3 regions of the Pseudoalteromonas sp. SG44-1 genome follow, and region 3 is predicted to be linked to each of the others. Evidence: predicted binding sites of a transcription regulator. Region 3 holds the regulator's gene; each other region holds the start of a gene.

Region 1 (5,615 bases), on a different contig from region 3:
ATCGCGTGCTGGCAAGCAACCATGAATTACCGGGTGAATATTTAACAACAGCAAGCGAATACAACTTACAAACCGCACAGCTAACTTACTTTGATACTATGCTGTTTGCTAATGACGAAATGCAATTAAGCTCAGTAAAAGCGGTGTCGGAGCATTACCCACTTAAGGGCGAACTAAAAGTTAAAAGCAGCTTAACCGGAGAGGTTGAAGTGGCCACGCAAGGGCCAACTGTTGGTAATGTGTGGTTTAGTGAATCGGTATTTTATGCACTAAATGTAAAAGTAGGTGATACGGTTGAGCTTGGCGCTGCGCAATTTAATATTGAAAAAGTATTGGTGGAAGAGCCTGATGCGCCATTTAATATTTTTTCAAGTAGTCGTCGTGTGTTGTTAAATAACCAAGATGTAGACAAAACTGAAGTGATCCAGCCGGGCAGCCGTGTTTTTTACCGCCAGTTGTATGCAGGGTATGAGAGTAACCTTACTGACTTTTATAGCTGGCTAAAACCACAAATGAAAGAAAATCAGCAATGGTATGGTGTTAAAGACAGACAGTCGCCGATTGCAAATAGCTTAAACCGCGCTGAAAGCTTTTTATTATTAGCGGGATTATTGGGCATTATTTTAGCGGCGGTGGCGATTGCCGTGTCTGCAAAGCGTTATTGCGAACGCCAATATGACCCAGTTGCGATGATGAAAACCTTAGGTGGTAGCCGATCGACAATTCGCAAAATTTACTTACTGCATTTATCACTGGTGTGTGCTTTGTCGGTCATACTTGGCTTAGCCATTGGCTATGGTTTACAAGAGATAGCTACTGGTTATTTAGCTAAATCAATGAACAATACTCTTCCTGCTGCGGGTATAAAACCGTGGTTTGTGGCGATTAGTACTGGCGTTATCTGTGCCGTGATGTTTTCAATCAAGCCGTTATTAGATTTATTTGATATTCCACCGCTTAGGGTATTACGCCGTAACTTAGGCGATAAGCTATTAGTAAGTAAAGTGCATTTAGCGATGTCGGGCTTAACAGTCTTTTTATTAATGTGGTTGTTTAGTAATAACCTTAAAATTACCGCTATTTTGTTTGTCTCTACTTTAATTTTGATTGCGATACTGTTTTTATTATCGCGGTTAATTTTTGGCAGCGGACGTAAACTAGGATTGCGCCCGGGGAATAGTTGGTCATTAGCGATTGCTTCGTTGCAAAAACGTGCCAATGCTAATGCGGTACAGTTGATCAGCTTTTCGTTGGCAATAAAGCTATTGTTATTTTTAGTGGTGCTGAAAAACGATATGATCGCAGATTGGCAATCGCAACTTCCAAGCGACGCGCCGAATGCTTTTTTAGTCAATATAACCGAAACTGAATTGCCAGACGTAACAAGCTTTTTAGAGCAAAAAAATATTCAAGTATCTGAGTTCTATCCGACTATTCGTGGTCGCGTAAACGCTGTTAACGGTGAATTAGTTGCTCGCGAAGTCTCATTGCAAGATAACGAGAAGAAAGACGAAGAAGCACGCGCAGGTATTGGCCGTGAGCTAAACCTTACATGGTTAGAGCAAGTCCCTGTGCAAAACGAGATCATAGACGGGCAGTGGTTTGGCGACAATGCCACCGCTGAAGCATCGATCGAAGAATCTATGCTAGAACGCTTAGATGTGAAACTGGGTGATACGCTAACATTTTTGATTGGCGCCCAGTCATTTGATGCCAAAATCACCAGTGTTCGTAAAGTTAATTGGGCTACTTTAAAGCCTAATTTCTTTATTATATTAAGTCCTGATGTACTGGCTGATTTTCCTGCGACGTATATTTCATCGGTGCGTATCGAAGCCGATCAAAAACGCGACTTTAGTGAGCTACTACGTGCCTACCCGACAATCAACGCCATCGACGTTGACAGCTTTGTCAAACAAATACGTTCTACTATTTCGCAAGTGTCATTAGCAATTGGATTTGTACTGGCGATAGTGGTGATGTGTGGTGGCTTAGTTTTAATTTCGCAAGTGCAAGCAAGCCTTGGTGAACGGATGCAGGAAATTGTCATATTGCGTACCTTAGGCGCCAAAGGGCGGCTAATAAAAAATGCCACTTTATATGAGTTTTTATTGCTGGGCAGCGCTGCTGGTTTTGTCGCTGCGTTGGTCAGTGATGTGGCTTTATTAATAGTGCAACGTGAGATGTTTGACTTAGCAGGTAAGTTACACCCGCACATTTGGTTAATAGGGCCATTAGTGGGTGGTGTGTTTGTAGCATCACTGGGCTACTTTATGATAGCTAGAACCATGCGTAAAAATACCCAAGGGTTACTACGCTCTTTAGCCTAAAAGGTTAGCAATTAAACAAGCCCGTTTTTACGGGCTTTTTTATGCCAATAATGCACTGGTAATTTATACAGTGCTCTGGCATTATTAGCGTACTTAACTATTTACACTGATTGGGCAAGTATTGGCTATTATTTTAGGGATTGATCCTGGCTCACGATTAACCGGTTATGGGGTGATTGCCCATCAAGGTGCTAAATTTACTTATTTAGGTAGCGGTTGTATAAAACTGGCCGATCACGAGTTTCCTATTCGATTAAAAATGATTTATCAGGGGATCAGTCAACTAATCGAACAATTCTCTCCCGATCATTTTGCCATTGAAAAAGTATTTATGGCGCATAATCCTGATTCAGCTCTTAAATTAGGCCAAGCCAGAGGGGCTGCAATTGTTGGTGCGGCAATGGCTGAGTTACCGGTGTTTGAATACTCGGCGCGGCAAATTAAACAAGCGGTGGTAGGGCACGGTGGTGCCGATAAATCGCAAGTGCAGCATATGGTTAAAAATATTTTAAAATTGCCAGGCACACCGCAAGCGGATGCAGCCGATGCATTAGCCATTGCGATATGCCATGCTCATTCCGATCAAAATTTAATAAAACTAGCGGGCAGTGCCAGTAAAACCGTTAGAGGACGATTAAGGAAATAACATGATAGGTCGCTTAAATGGCATCTTAGTAGAAAAACAACCGCCAGAAATTTTGCTTGAAGTAAGCGGTGTTGGTTACGAAGTTAACATGCCGATGACGTGTTTTTATGATTTACCAAACATTGGCGAAAATGCCATTGTGTATACTCATTTTGTAGTAAGAGAAGACGCCCAGTTATTATTTGGCTTTAATAATAAAATTGAGCGAGCATTATTTAGAGAGCTATTAAAAGCCAATGGCGTTGGGCCAAAGCTCGGATTAGCAATACTTTCAGGGATGTCGGCTAAGCAATTTGTTAGCTGTGTGAATAACGAAGATGCCACCAGTTTAGTGAAACTGCCAGGTGTAGGTAAAAAAACCGCAGAGCGCCTGGTACTTGAAATGAAAGACCGATTAAAAGATTGGGGTAATGACTTATTCACGCCATTTAGTGATAATGCAGTTATAGAGCCCGCATCTGACGCACTTATTGCTAATAATGCGGCAGATGATGCAATCTCTGCGTTAGTGTCATTAGGTTATAAATTGGCGCAAGCACAAAAAACAGTAAAATCAGTGGCCAAGCCTGGTATGTCTACAGAGGTTCTGATCAAAGAATCTCTAAAATCAATGTTGTGAGTAAACCATGATTGAAGCGGATCGTTTAATAGATGCGACTGAACAAAGTAATGAAGATGTAGTCGATCGCGCGATTAGACCAAAACTATTAGCCGATTATACTGGTCAGCCCCATGTTAAACAGCAAATGGAAATATTTATAGAAGCTGCACGTAGTCGGGGTGAAGCGCTTGATCATTTATTAATATTTGGTCCGCCGGGTTTGGGTAAAACCACACTAGCAAACATTGTTGCCAATGAGCTGAATGTCAGTATTAAAACAACCTCGGGCCCAGTGCTTGAAAAAGCCGGTGATTTAGCCGCACTACTGACCAATTTAGAAGAAGGCGATGTACTTTTTATTGATGAAATACATAGGCTAAGCCCGCAAGTTGAAGAAATACTCTATCCTGCAATGGAAGATTATCAACTCGATTTAATGATTGGTGAAGGGCCCGCAGCTCGTTCCATTAAGCTCGATTTACCCGCTTTTACCTTAATTGGTGCTACCACTCGCGCAGGCTCGTTAACCTCACCACTTAGAGACCGTTTTGGTATTGTGCAGCGTTTAGAGTTTTATTCGGTGGCAGATTTATCGACTATAGTGGGGCGCTCTGCTCATTATTTAAATTTAGCCATGTGTGATGAAGGCGCCATTGAAATTGCTAAACGCTCTCGTGGTACGCCACGTATCGCCAATCGATTATTACGCCGGGTACGAGATTACACGCAAGTTAAATCAGACGGTACTGTAAATGCCGAAGTGGCAGAGCTGGCACTTAATATGATTGATGTCGATAAAAGCGGCTTTGATTATATGGACCGTAAATATTTACTCGCGATCATTGAAAAGTTTATGGGGGGGCCGGTAGGGTTAGACAACTTAGCCGCCGCCATCGGTGAAGAAAAAGAAACCATTGAAGATGTGATCGAGCCTTACCTCATCCAGCAAGGATTTATCCAACGTACGCCAAGAGGGCGTATTGTGTCTGATAACGCCTATCATCACTTTGGCTTATTACCCAAACAAGAATAAAGTACATTTATTGTAGCTGTATGCGTGCGTATGGCTGCAAACCCACCTCATACATCTTCTATACTGTTCTTTTAGCCACTATTCAAATGTCTATTTTGCTGTGTTTAAGTTAATCGCGTGATTAGCATATTACTTAAAGTTTAGATTATTTAGTTATTTGGGCTAATGCAATTCACATACTGTTAAGTTTGTAAACGATATTGTATGCGCCATAGCGAGGTAGTGCTGTGCGTGATTTGCAGGCAAAAAAAAGCCCGCATAAAATGCGGGCAAACAACAAGTTGAAGGAAGTAATCTAAGTAACACTGCTTAAATTCATCAAGTTTTATCAAGAAGACTTTAAGCGTAGCAATACGAAAAATCAGAATCATATTGCAAAGAACTGGGCTGAATGAAGTATTCATTGCTGCGCTAGCTCGGTATGGGAGAATAATACGCAATAGTTGGTTTTTGTTCAAACTAGAAAAATTTAATTTTCAGATAAAAAAAACTAATAGCAAGATTTTTATGAGCGCTTTATTTTTGTTCATAAAATTCACGGTCGTATATTAATCTATTGAATTTGTGATGTTTTATTTGTTTGAATGATTTTTTTATAGATTAGTTAAACTGTTGCAATGACTATGCTCATAGTCAATTATGCTTGTTTATTCATTAAGAGTGAATAAAGAGGGTGTTTTACACAGTTTTTGTTTATAAATAAGCACCCCAGCATGTATTTACCTCGGCAGTACAATCTTAAATTGTTGCGTCAAGATTGCCGAACAAGGCTATAAAACTGGAGTCAGCCTGCTCTTCAACGTTTTTTGTTGCTAATTCACAGCAATAGCGTTGTCAGTACTGAGCTGAATAGATACACTAGTTGCAACTTTTGGCCATTTTTTCGGTCATATACCTAGCGTATAATGAAATGTTATTTATACAAGAAATCTTATTAGGAGTTTAATGTGGGTTCAGGGCTTAATTTTTTAGATTTAATTCTAGAAGCAAGTTTTCTTGTGCAAT
Region 2 (5,615 bases), on a different contig from region 3:
ATGGCAGTTAGTTCAATAATAAACCCTATAAGATGAAATTCCTATGTTAAATTGGTCAAAAATCGATACTGTGCTGCTAGATATGGATGGCACTTTGCTCGATCTCCATTTTGATAATCACTTTTGGCTGACAGTGATCCCTGAGCAACTCGCTATCGCAAAGAATATTAGTTTGGCACAAGCCCAAGCGGATATATTAAAACGCTATCAAGCCGTTAGCGGTCAAATCCAATGGTATTGCTTAGATTACTGGGAACAACAACTTAATTTACCTATTATGGAGCTAAAATATCAGCATCAGCACCTCATTAAAATGCGTGAGGATGTACCAGCATTTTTAACATCGTTGCGAAAAGCGGGTAAAGAGTTGATTTTACTTACCAACGCACACCCGGAAAGTGTCATGCTCAAGTTTGAAAAAACCAATATTGATAACTATTTAGATGGTGTGGTGTCGACTCATCAATATGGTGTGAGTAAAGAGCAGCAAAGCTTATGGCAGCAAGTACAACTCGATTTAGGTTTTGATAAGCAGCGTACGCTGTTCGTTGACGACAGTTTAGCGGTACTAAACGCCGCAAAAGAATATGGTATTGGCCATTTATTGGCGGTTGCAAACCCAGATAGTAAACAACCGCACAATGAAATCAGTGACTATTTGAGCGTCACTGATTTTCGTGACATGCTGCCTTAATTTTTAGGGTAGCGAGCCTCTAAGCCTTGATATACAAGCTTTGCAAAATCAGCATGTTCCGTATTCAGGCTTTTAACGACCTCAACTAAATGCTCGTTATCTTCTTTGCCATGCCATTCTTTAATGTAGCTACCATCTTTATAACCATGATCTTGGCGGAAAAAATTAAGCGTATTTTTACCTACATAGCCTCGATATAAATCATCAATATCCATACCTATTTGCGCCATACATCCAGCGAAGGCTGCGGCATTAAAGGTTTTCTCAGCGACGGCTGACGCGGCGAGAATTTCTAACGTTTGTTTGAAATCATCAGCTTGTTGCGGTGCACTTAACTGTTGTTCCAACTGCTTAGCAAGCTCTAAATAACTGGTCTCACCATCAATTCGTAACGATAAACCGAAGTGAAAAATATCAACCAATTCTAAAATAACTTGCTCGGTATCTGGAGTTTGCTTTTTCCACCATTTCCAACCGTAATGATCAAGCATTTCAGCGCATTCAACCCAAATAGCGCGATACCATTCAAAGCCTTGGCTAAACCATTGATCATGAACTTTGGTGTTCATGGCATTTTGCATTTCTAGCATCACCACTAGTTTGTTTAAATTGGCAGACATATCTCTTCCAGTTACTATTTTAATTGCCGTAATAATACAGATAAATACTCTTCGATGAAATCGATTCTACGTACTGATTGTGGTTAATACGCAGAGGTCGCTAACACAAATATTGCCAATATAGCTAAGGGCATTTCATTACGCGGCACCCGAGGATATTTTGCTAACTGAAAATTGACGGCTACCTACCTGTAGTAAATTCTTGCCATGAATTAATCAGATCAACAAAATCTTCAAAACCACAGCCACTACTTAAACCATTTTCCTCGAGCATAAGCTCATCATCTTGATAAGCAAATAAATCTTCAGAGTCTTGGTGCAAGGCATGGGCTTCAAAAATGGCTTCATCTTTATTTAAGATCAAATCAATTTCTTGGCCCTGTAGCGTTAACGGCTCAAAACTACTTGATACTGAGGCTATTAAAGCTTGTACCATAGCAATTTTGTCTTTGCCGATCTCTTCATTTAACCAACGGCCAATAACCGCATGTTCACTGCTAATTTTAATCCGCAGGCCACTTATTGGATCGCGTATAAATTGGTATTCCATAACTTTACCTAAATACAACTAATGATCGGGATTATACCCTAGTCAGTGCTGAATAAATAAAGCCAGTGACAAAAATAGCGCTAAAAAGCGCTATTCTTTGAAGTGATACAGCTACCGATAAGATCTAAACCGCGCGGCATCAATGATTGCCCAAATATAGACGATCGGCAGTAATATAAAACCAATCGCAACATAAATAAGCGCGCCACTAATAACCCACGCTAGGAAGAAACCAATTGCCGCCATGATCCGGCCTTGAACTAACTGCCCTAAACCTGGGAAAAATATATTACAAATCGCTGCGATAACATTACCGCCTGAACCTTGCTCTGCCATGTTAACCTCAATTATTAATTTAATTTTATTCTTATCTACTTACATTCTTCATGCCAATTATTTAGTTATTAAAAATCAATATGTTAAAATCAACGGTAATACGAAGAACTAGCTAAAATCGTGATTTTTACTAAATATAAGTCAAATTGGCGATATCACTTCACACCATTGATCTAGCTTAGCTAAAAAATGACTATAAATGAATCATTAAGTTTTTAAAGCCTTTAGACTATGTATTAAATTAACTGGTTATAAAAACAGTATTTTATTTAGCCTAACAAAAACACCTGTTATACTGCTTTTAATATTGATTGAAAAGGCGTGATGATGGACGTTTCAGAATTACTCGACGGTTTAAATGATAAACAACGGGATGCAGTTGCAGCCCCACTCCAAAATATGCTGGTGCTTGCTGGCGCAGGCTCTGGGAAAACTCGAGTACTCGTTCATCGTATCGCATGGTTAATGCAGGTTGAGCAAGCCTCCGCTTATAGTATTTTTGCAGTAACCTTTACCAATAAAGCAGCTAAAGAAATGCGCACGCGCGTTGAACAGGCCCTTCAGGCACCAGTAGGTGGTATGTGGATTGGTACTTTCCATGGCTTATCACACCGTATTTTGCGCGCCCACCATCGCGAAGCAAACTTACCAGAAGCGTTTCAAATTTTAGACTCTGATGATCAACTTAGAATGATCAAACGCTTATTAAAAGCCATGAATATTGATGACAAAAAATGGCCTGCAAAACAGTTTGGCTGGTATATCAGCGCCAAGAAAGATGAAGGTCTGCGCCCCAAAGATATCCAAGCTTACGACATCAACGAACAAATGATGCTTAAAGTTTACACCGCTTATCAAGAAGCATGTGATCGAGCAGGATTAGTTGATTTTGCCGAAATCTTATTACGTAGTTTTGAAGTACTAAAAAATAATCCAACCTTACTACGTCACTACCAGCAACGTTTTGCCCATATGCTAGTAGACGAGTTTCAAGATACCAACACCATTCAATATGCATGGCTTAAATTATTAGCCGGCGATACCAACAGCATCATGATCGTAGGTGATGATGACCAAAGTATTTACGGTTGGCGTGGTGCTAAAATTGAAAACATTAAGCGCTTTTTGACCGATTTTAAAGCCGAAACTATTCGCCTTGAACAAAACTATCGCTCTACTGCCACGATTCTAAAAGCGTCTAATGCACTTATTCAAAATAACTCAGACCGAATGGGTAAAAGCCTCTGGACTGATGGCAATGATGGTGAACCTATTTCTGTTTATGCCGCTTTTAACGAATTAGACGAAGCGCGCTTTGTAAGCAGCAAATTACGCAGCTGGTTAAACGCTGGTAATGCCCTACAAGATGCGGCGATTTTATATCGTAGTAACGCGCAATCGCGGGTACTTGAAGAAGCGATGTTACAAGAAGGCTTGAAGTACCGAATTTACGGCGGTATGCGCTTCTTTGAACGTCAGGAAATTAAAGATGCACTGGCATATTTACGGCTCGTAGGTAATCGTCAGGATGATGCTGCATTTGAGCGAGTGATTAACACTCCTGCTCGTGGCATTGGCGATAAGACCTTAAGCCATATTCGCGATTGTGCGCGTAGCGAATCATTACCATTATGGTACGCCGCCAAAGCCATCGTAGAACAACAACATTTATCAGGACGTGCGGCGACGGTTGTTACTAAGTTTGTTGAACTGGTAGAACATATTGAAGATAAAATTGGTGATCTCACTTTAGAAGAGCAAGCGAAATACGCTATTCAAACATCTGGTTTAATGGCGATGTATCAAGCAGAAAAAGGCGAAAAGGGCCGCGCTCGGGTAGAAAACTTAGAAGAGCTGATCAGCGCCTGTGGCCAATACGAACTCCCGGAAGATGAAGAGTTTAGCTCACCACTGCAAGGATTCTTGGCTTATACCTCACTGGAATCAGGTGATGGCCAAGCTGAAGAACATGAAGATGCAGTGCAAATGATGACGTTGCACTCAGCGAAAGGCTTAGAGTTTCCACTCGTATTTATGGTTGGTGTTGAAGAAGGCATGTTCCCATCTCAACAAAGTAATGAAGAATCAGGTCGGTTAGAAGAAGAGCGTCGTCTTTGTTATGTCGGGATGACTCGTGCGATGGAAAAACTCTATATTAGCCATGCCGAGAGCCGCCGTCTTTATGGTCAAGAAAAGTACCACAGTCCATCACGCTTTTTACGTGAAATGCCTGAAGATTGTATTGAAGAAATTCGTATTAAAACTCAAGTATCGCGACCACCCGCAGCAGGACGATTTAGCTCATCAGTTAGTCATGCCGTATTTGAAGAAAGTGGCTTTAGCTTAGGACAACACGTATTACATGCAAAATTTGGTATGGGAACGGTTATTAATTACGAAGGCAGTGGCGCTCAATCTCGCGTACAAGTGAATTTTGATGACTTTGGTAGTAAGTGGTTAGTAACTGTTTATGCACGACTACAAGCCATTTAACTCGTTAATAAGTAATATCCTACCGCAAATTGCCTATGCTAAACATAGGCAATTGCTACTCATTACTGGCGAACAAAACTGGTGTTATCAACAGGCTAATGAGTTACTCAAGCAACTTTGCCATCCGCTTGTTAAGGTATTATCAACTAGTGGCGAACTCACTGACAGTAGCTGGCCTGAACATACTCATCAAATTCTTGGCCAAGAATTTCAGCATGTTATTTATGACGGTTTTAGTGGCTTAGTGCCAGACAAATTTGCCGCTCTTAGTGGCACTGTTCAGGCTGGCGGTTTATTTATTGTATTGTTGCCAGAACTTGATGATTTACACTATTGGTGTGACCCAGCACTGACCGCCTTTCAATCATTTGCTCAACAACAACAGCAGAGTTATTTTAACCAACGCTTGGCACGCTTACTCCAGAGTAATTTGTATCTGCACCTGAGCCAACAATCAGGCTGGCAAACGTTACCAGAAACAAGCCAGCTAGCAGGTAAAATAAACCTAACTGAACAGCAATTTTGCATCGAGCAAATCATTAGAACTGCCAACGGTAGAGCCAATCGCCCTTTATTGATCAGCGCAGATCGTGGCCGTGGAAAATCGGCGGCTTTAGGGCTTGCTGCTGCAACACTTAACGATAAAAAAATACTCATTTGTGCACAGCAGTTTAACGCCCTACACAGCTGTTTTAAACACTTTGCCGCAGCACGAGGATTAAGCTATCAAACTCGGGATAAACAACTCGCCAACTTGCATTATATCGCACCCGATCAATTACTAAATGAACTACCTGACTGTGATGTATTGTTGGTTGATGAAGCTGCTGCGATCCCAGTACCATTATTAATTAAAATGCTCACGCATTATCCCCGCATTATATTTGCCAGCACTATGGTAGGTTATGAAGGGAATGGCCGC
Region 3 (5,615 bases):
GGCAGCTTCATCCAAGTCATACCTGGCGCACGTAAATTAACGATAGTTACAATCACATTGATTGCGCCCATAATTGAACTAATACCCATGATGTGAATAGCAAAAACAAATAATGCGGTATTATCGTTACTGTAAGTTGTTGACAGTGGTGCATAAAAAGTCCAGCCAAATGCCGGGCCACCACCTGGCATAAATAGGGATGCCAGTAAAATAATAAAAGCAAAAGGTAAAATCCAAAAGCTCCAATTATTCATCCGTGGTAATGCCATATCTGGTGCGCCAATCATGAGTGGTACCATCCAGTTAGCCAATCCTGTAAAGGCCGGCATAACGGCACCAAAGACCATGATCAAGCCATGTACTGTGGTCATTTGATTAAAAAAGTGAGGCTCTACTAACTGTAAGCCAGGTTGAAATAACTCTGCGCGGATCACCATCGCCATGGCGCCACCAATTAAAAACATCGTCAACGAAAAAATTAAATATAAGCTTCCGATATCTTTATGGTTAGTAGTATAAAGCCAGCGTTTAAAACCTTTCGCAGGATGATGATGTCCATCATGGTGTGCAGCTTGATCATGTTGTTGCTCTGTTACGCTACTCATTATTTAGCCTCCGAAGTTGCATCAATCGCGGCTTGTATCTGACTCGGTTGAATTACATCCCCAGTGTCATTGCCCCATGCATTACGCTTATAGGTGATCACAGCTGCTAGCTGCTTGATTGATAACTGCTTGTCAAATGCTTGCATAGCGGTACCTGGGCGACCATGAAGCACTACATCAATATGATCTTTAATATCTCCTAATACTACCGGACTGCCTTTGAGCGCAGGGAAAACCCCCGGTAAGCCCATACCTGTTGGTTGGTGACACGCAGCGCAACTGGCCATATAGACTTGCTCGCCGAGTGTCATTAATTCTTCTTTTGGTAATGTTTGATCTAATAAGGCAGCATCAGCAATTGCAGCGTTTGCTTTTGCCTGCTTAGCTTCGCTCAGCCAGTTTGCAAATGCTTGCTCAGATTTAGCTTCAACCACCACAGGCATAAAGCCATGATCCTTTCCGCATAGTTCTGCACATTGCCCTCGATAAATGCCCTCTTCATTAATTCTGGTCCAAGTTTCATTGATAAACCCAGGGTTAGCATCTTTTTTCACTGCAAAATCAGGCACCCACCAAGAATGAATAACGTCGTCTGAGGTCATTAAAAATCGTACTTTTTGATTAATTGGCAACACCAAAGGTTTATCAACCTCTAGTAAATAGGTGCTTGATTTATCTGCTTGGTTGGTAATTTGTTCTTGCGGGGTAGCTAAAATAGAGTAAAAAGAAACATCTTCTCCCATATACTCATAATGCCACTTCCATTGAGAACCAGTAATTTTAATGGTGAGATCAGCCTTACTGGCGTCTTCCATCGAAATTAAGGTTTTAGTGGCGGGAACAGCCATGGCAATTAAAATCACAAATGGGATTGCCGTCCAAAGGATTTCAACTTTAGTACTTTCATGAAATTGGGCTGGTTTTGCCCCTTTAGATTTACGGTGGTGGATCAGTGCCCAAAACATCACGGCGAACACGATGACCCCAATCACACAACATATAATAAATATTGTCATGTGCAGCTGATAAACATCATTACTTATATCTGTTACGCCCTTACGCATATTAAACTGGCTATTAGCCAATACTTGCTGCGGTAGAACAAACAATATAAGCCACAAGGTAGAGCTCAATTTACCCATGTGACGGCTCCTTTAAATGCTATTGCAAAACGCAAAGCGAAAAGGCGGCACAGCTTTATTCGCGCCAATTCGTTATTTTTTATTGTTACTGAATATTAACGCAACCCTAAATTATGCTATTGAGCAAAATTGTTAGACTTTTAAAGTAGCTGTTAACACAGTGTATTAACCAATTAGTTAAAAAACGAACAATTAGCAAGTTTTAAGAGCAATTAAATTCTTTTTTGGTGCATAAATAACAGCTAAAAATCAGCGCGTTATTTTGTAATTAGGGATAATATTAGAGGGCTAAAAGTAGCTGGTAAGTAGATTTGATAGGGCTTAGGACGCTATAGCTAAGTATAAAATCTAGCCATTAAAGCGGTAAAAAATTAAATGCACCAAACTTCACCAATTTGGTGCAAAATATAGATCAAAAAATTTACATCCAATCAGCGTTGCGGATCACCCCAACAGCCAACCCTTCAATATTGAAAGATTCATGTTCAAGATCCACTTCAATCGGTGAAAATTCATCATTTTCAGCATGTAAAAAAACTTTTTTACCTGCTTTTTCAAGGCGTTTTACTGTTACATCGTCATCAACACGGGCAACCACCACCTGGCCATTTTCAGCAACTTGAGTGCTGTGTACAGCCAATAAATCGCCATCCATAATACCAATGTCTTTCATACTCATGCCTTGCACACGCAGTAAAAAATCAGCAGCCGGTTTAAACAAGAGTGGATCTATTTTGCAATGACTTTCAACATGCTGCTCTGCCAAAATAGGCTCACCAGCGGCAACTCTGCCTATTAGAGGTAAACCAAGTTGTTCCGGCTCATCCTCTTCAACTAACTGAATACCTCGACTGGCACCGGGCTTCATTTTAATAACGCCCTTTTTCGCTAATGCCTTTAAATGTTCTTCCGCTGCATTAGCACTTTTAAAACCTAACGTTTGCGCAATCTCAGCACGGGTTGGCGGCATACCGGTATCTTTAATAAAAACTTTAATAAGTTCGAGAATTTGAGCTTGGCGATTCGTTAATGGGCGCATACAACTGGTTTTCCATACAGTACATTTAACTGTGAGTATATACAGTTATCTGAAAATCGCAAATATAAATTGGCTTAAAATCGCGCCGTTAATAACAAGCTCATACTATTTAAACCACTTCCAGAATCAAGCGCAGATCCAAGACCAAACTTTAATGCTACATGTTGATTAAACCAATATTGCGTTTGCAGTTCATAGTTGTCTTTTAGATTTTTCTGATTACGAATATTAGCAACGACTCCCACTGACCATGCTTGATTTACATAATAAACCGCCTGCCCCTGCACATAACGATAACGCCCTGCCAATTGCTTTAGCTCTAAATCCCAACCTTGATTGCTAACTATATTTGTCCAACGAACATAAGGAGCATAAGTCCATTCAACCGCGACTCTTTCATTATCTTTGCCAAACCACATATCATGGCGCTCTAAGCGACTGTAATATATATTGAACCCTAGTTGTAACTGCTCATTCATTTGCTTACCAACAGCGGCACTCACTAAATAATCAGTATTTTGCCAATAGCTATTATCCTCACAGAGGCGCTGCGCGCTGGCACTAATAACTAATCCTGCGGGACCATAGATGGCAGCATCGGCATTTAAATAGCTAAAATCATCATTAGCAAACCCACCAATAGCATAATTATTGACTTGATTTAAATACGCTTTTAGCTCGTATGGACCAGTCAACGATTCAAGATCTTGCGCAAAATATCGATACCGTGCGCCTAAAAAAGATTCATCTAAACCAGCTAAATCGGTAAAACCAATATCGAGTTGATGTTGGGTACTAGCAACAGCCTGCGGCTGAGCAACAAGGCTCATTAATAATATTGCACCACATCCAAATACCTTTACTTTCATCCTTAAGATCCATTAACAGTTAGATAATATAGGTACATTTTATCTATTTTTATGATCTTAACTGTAGGAAAATGTTTAAAAGTGTAGACTGATTTAGTAAATAACTTAGTGAGGTAGACAGATGAGTATTTGGTATCAACCGATCACCCTAGCACAATGTAAGCAACTTGATGACGGCATAAGTGGTCAAGGCACATTGATGAAAACCATGGGCATTGAAATAAGTGAAATAGGCGATGATTATTTAGTAGCAACGATGCCCGCGATCCCAGCTCATCATAACCCTATGGGTATGGTGCATGGCGGCGCAAATGTTGTACTTGCAGAAACGGTGGCGAGTTATGCTGCAAACTTTGCTGTTGATTTTACAAAGTTTTATTGTGTTGGCCAGGAGATCAATGCCAATCATCTAAAAGCATCACGTAATGGTATATTAACCGCGATAGCAACACCACTACACTTAGGCAAGCGTACATCCGTATGGGAAATAAAAATCACCAATAGTCGTGGAGAACTGTGCTGCGTATCAAGAATGACCGCAGCAATTGTAGAGCGAAAAGGCTAACTTGAAAGTGGATAAATTGTAATTTCAATACCTGCGCCAATAGCAGAAATACGCAATAAAGTATCGGCACTGAGCGCTTGATTAAAGCATTTTGGCGAAGTGCCTGATTCAAAGCCAATATCAAAGGTGCGCTTTGAGCATGATAACCACTGCTTTAATGCATTGCGTGAGCAAGATTCAATTAACTCACATAAGTGGTTAATCGCTTTATCTGGTGAGATAACGTCTTCATTAGACTCAATACGTGCTAGTTGACGGTACTCATCTTTATCGTAATGCAAAACCACAGCACTTTTTTTTAAGTCTGCAACTAACAAACTAATATCTTGCTTTGATTCAAGCTCTAGATCTACATTTAAAAATTGAATTTCCGACATTGTTTCATTTTTACCCTGCGTTAATAACAACGCAAACTTTAACCTAATTTTGCGTATATACCAAATCTAGAGTAGCTAGTTTTATTTTGTTGATGCGACAATTTGCCACATTGGCAAACTCAATATAATTTATAGAATACCGCACTAATAACAAACAGGTAGTCACTATGGATAAACGCATTTTTAAACATGCGCGTAAGTTTCACAAATGGTTAGGTTACTTATTAGCGCTACAAATTTTTGCATGGTTACTCGGTGGTTTAATTATGAGTGCTATACCGCTTGAAAAAGTTCACGGTAAACATTTAGCTGCGCGGCAATTAAATAACCCATTCAAACAAGCTGATTATCTAGCCTCAGTTGATAATATCGTTGCAAAAATTACTCAACCAAGACAAATTAGTTATAGTCACTTTTTAACAATCCCTACCATTATTGTGAGCAACAGTAACGGTGAGTACAGCTTTAACGGAGTTACTGGCCGTCCTTTGGTAGCACCGAGTAAAGCGCAAATTATTGCCAATGCCCAAGCTCATCTATTAATTAATGCGCAAGTAACAGACGTGATCAAACTAGCTAAAGGTACTCGCGAAGTTGGCTTTAAAGAAAATATTTGGCAAGTAAATTTTGACGATACGTTTAACACCACACTATATTTATCCGCTGATAGCGGCCAAGTTATTACTGTTCGCAGCACAATTTGGCGAATTTTCGATTTTTTCTGGATGTTACACATAATGGACTATGAGCAACGTGAAGATTTTAATAACCCATTATTAATAAGTTTTGCAGCCAGTAGCGTATTGTTTTGTTTAACTGGCTTTATTTTATTACTACAGAATATCCGTTTTAGAAAACGTACTTCCCGTCGCCCAAGTAGCTAACCTTACCTTAGAGATGAGTTAAAATTCCCACTACATCACACAGTTAAGCGATTTACTTTTTGAATAATCGCTCTAAACTAGCGCTTCCTGTAGTTCACTAAAGTGATTGGATATGCCGCATTTAATTATTGCGC

The links. The regulator LexA, encoded in region 3, represses DNA repair genes until DNA is damaged. The targets are predictions, from matches to a motif close to TACTGTATNNNNATACAGTA.
Region 1: the regulator LexA is predicted to act here: its motif matches at 2,384-2,403, upstream of ruvC (crossover junction endodeoxyribonuclease RuvC).
Region 2: the regulator LexA is predicted to act here: its motif matches at 2,444-2,463, upstream of uvrD (DNA helicase II).

What each region holds. Positions count from the first base shown of each region.
Region 1 is NZ_JACJEW010000030.1:43,676-49,290, forward strand. It holds gene H5187_RS14505 (ABC transporter permease) at 1-2,330, shown strand, start outside; gene ruvC (crossover junction endodeoxyribonuclease RuvC) at 2,452-2,976, shown strand; gene ruvA (Holliday junction branch migration protein RuvA) at 2,978-3,595, shown strand; gene ruvB (Holliday junction branch migration DNA helicase RuvB) at 3,603-4,610, shown strand; gene tolQ (protein TolQ) at 5,558-5,615, shown strand, end outside.
Region 2 is NZ_JACJEW010000037.1:36,985-42,599, forward strand. It holds gene yrfG (GMP/IMP nucleotidase) at 44-694, shown strand; gene H5187_RS16360 (dUTP diphosphatase) at 691-1,314, opposite strand; gene H5187_RS16365 (YacL family protein) at 1,496-1,864, opposite strand; gene H5187_RS16370 (hypothetical protein) at 1,976-2,200, opposite strand; gene uvrD (DNA helicase II) at 2,528-4,693, shown strand; gene H5187_RS16380 (GNAT family N-acetyltransferase) at 4,671-5,615, shown strand, end outside.
Region 3 is NZ_JACJEW010000026.1:22,213-27,827, reverse strand. It holds gene ctaD (cytochrome c oxidase subunit I) at 1-605, opposite strand, end outside; gene coxB (cytochrome c oxidase subunit II) at 605-1,747, opposite strand; gene lexA (transcriptional repressor LexA) at 2,169-2,786, opposite strand; gene H5187_RS13150 (hypothetical protein) at 2,861-3,655, opposite strand; gene H5187_RS13145 (PaaI family thioesterase) at 3,777-4,220, shown strand; gene H5187_RS13140 (hypothetical protein) at 4,217-4,597, opposite strand; gene H5187_RS13135 (hypothetical protein) at 4,765-5,481, shown strand; gene H5187_RS13130 (endonuclease) at 5,594-5,615, shown strand, end outside.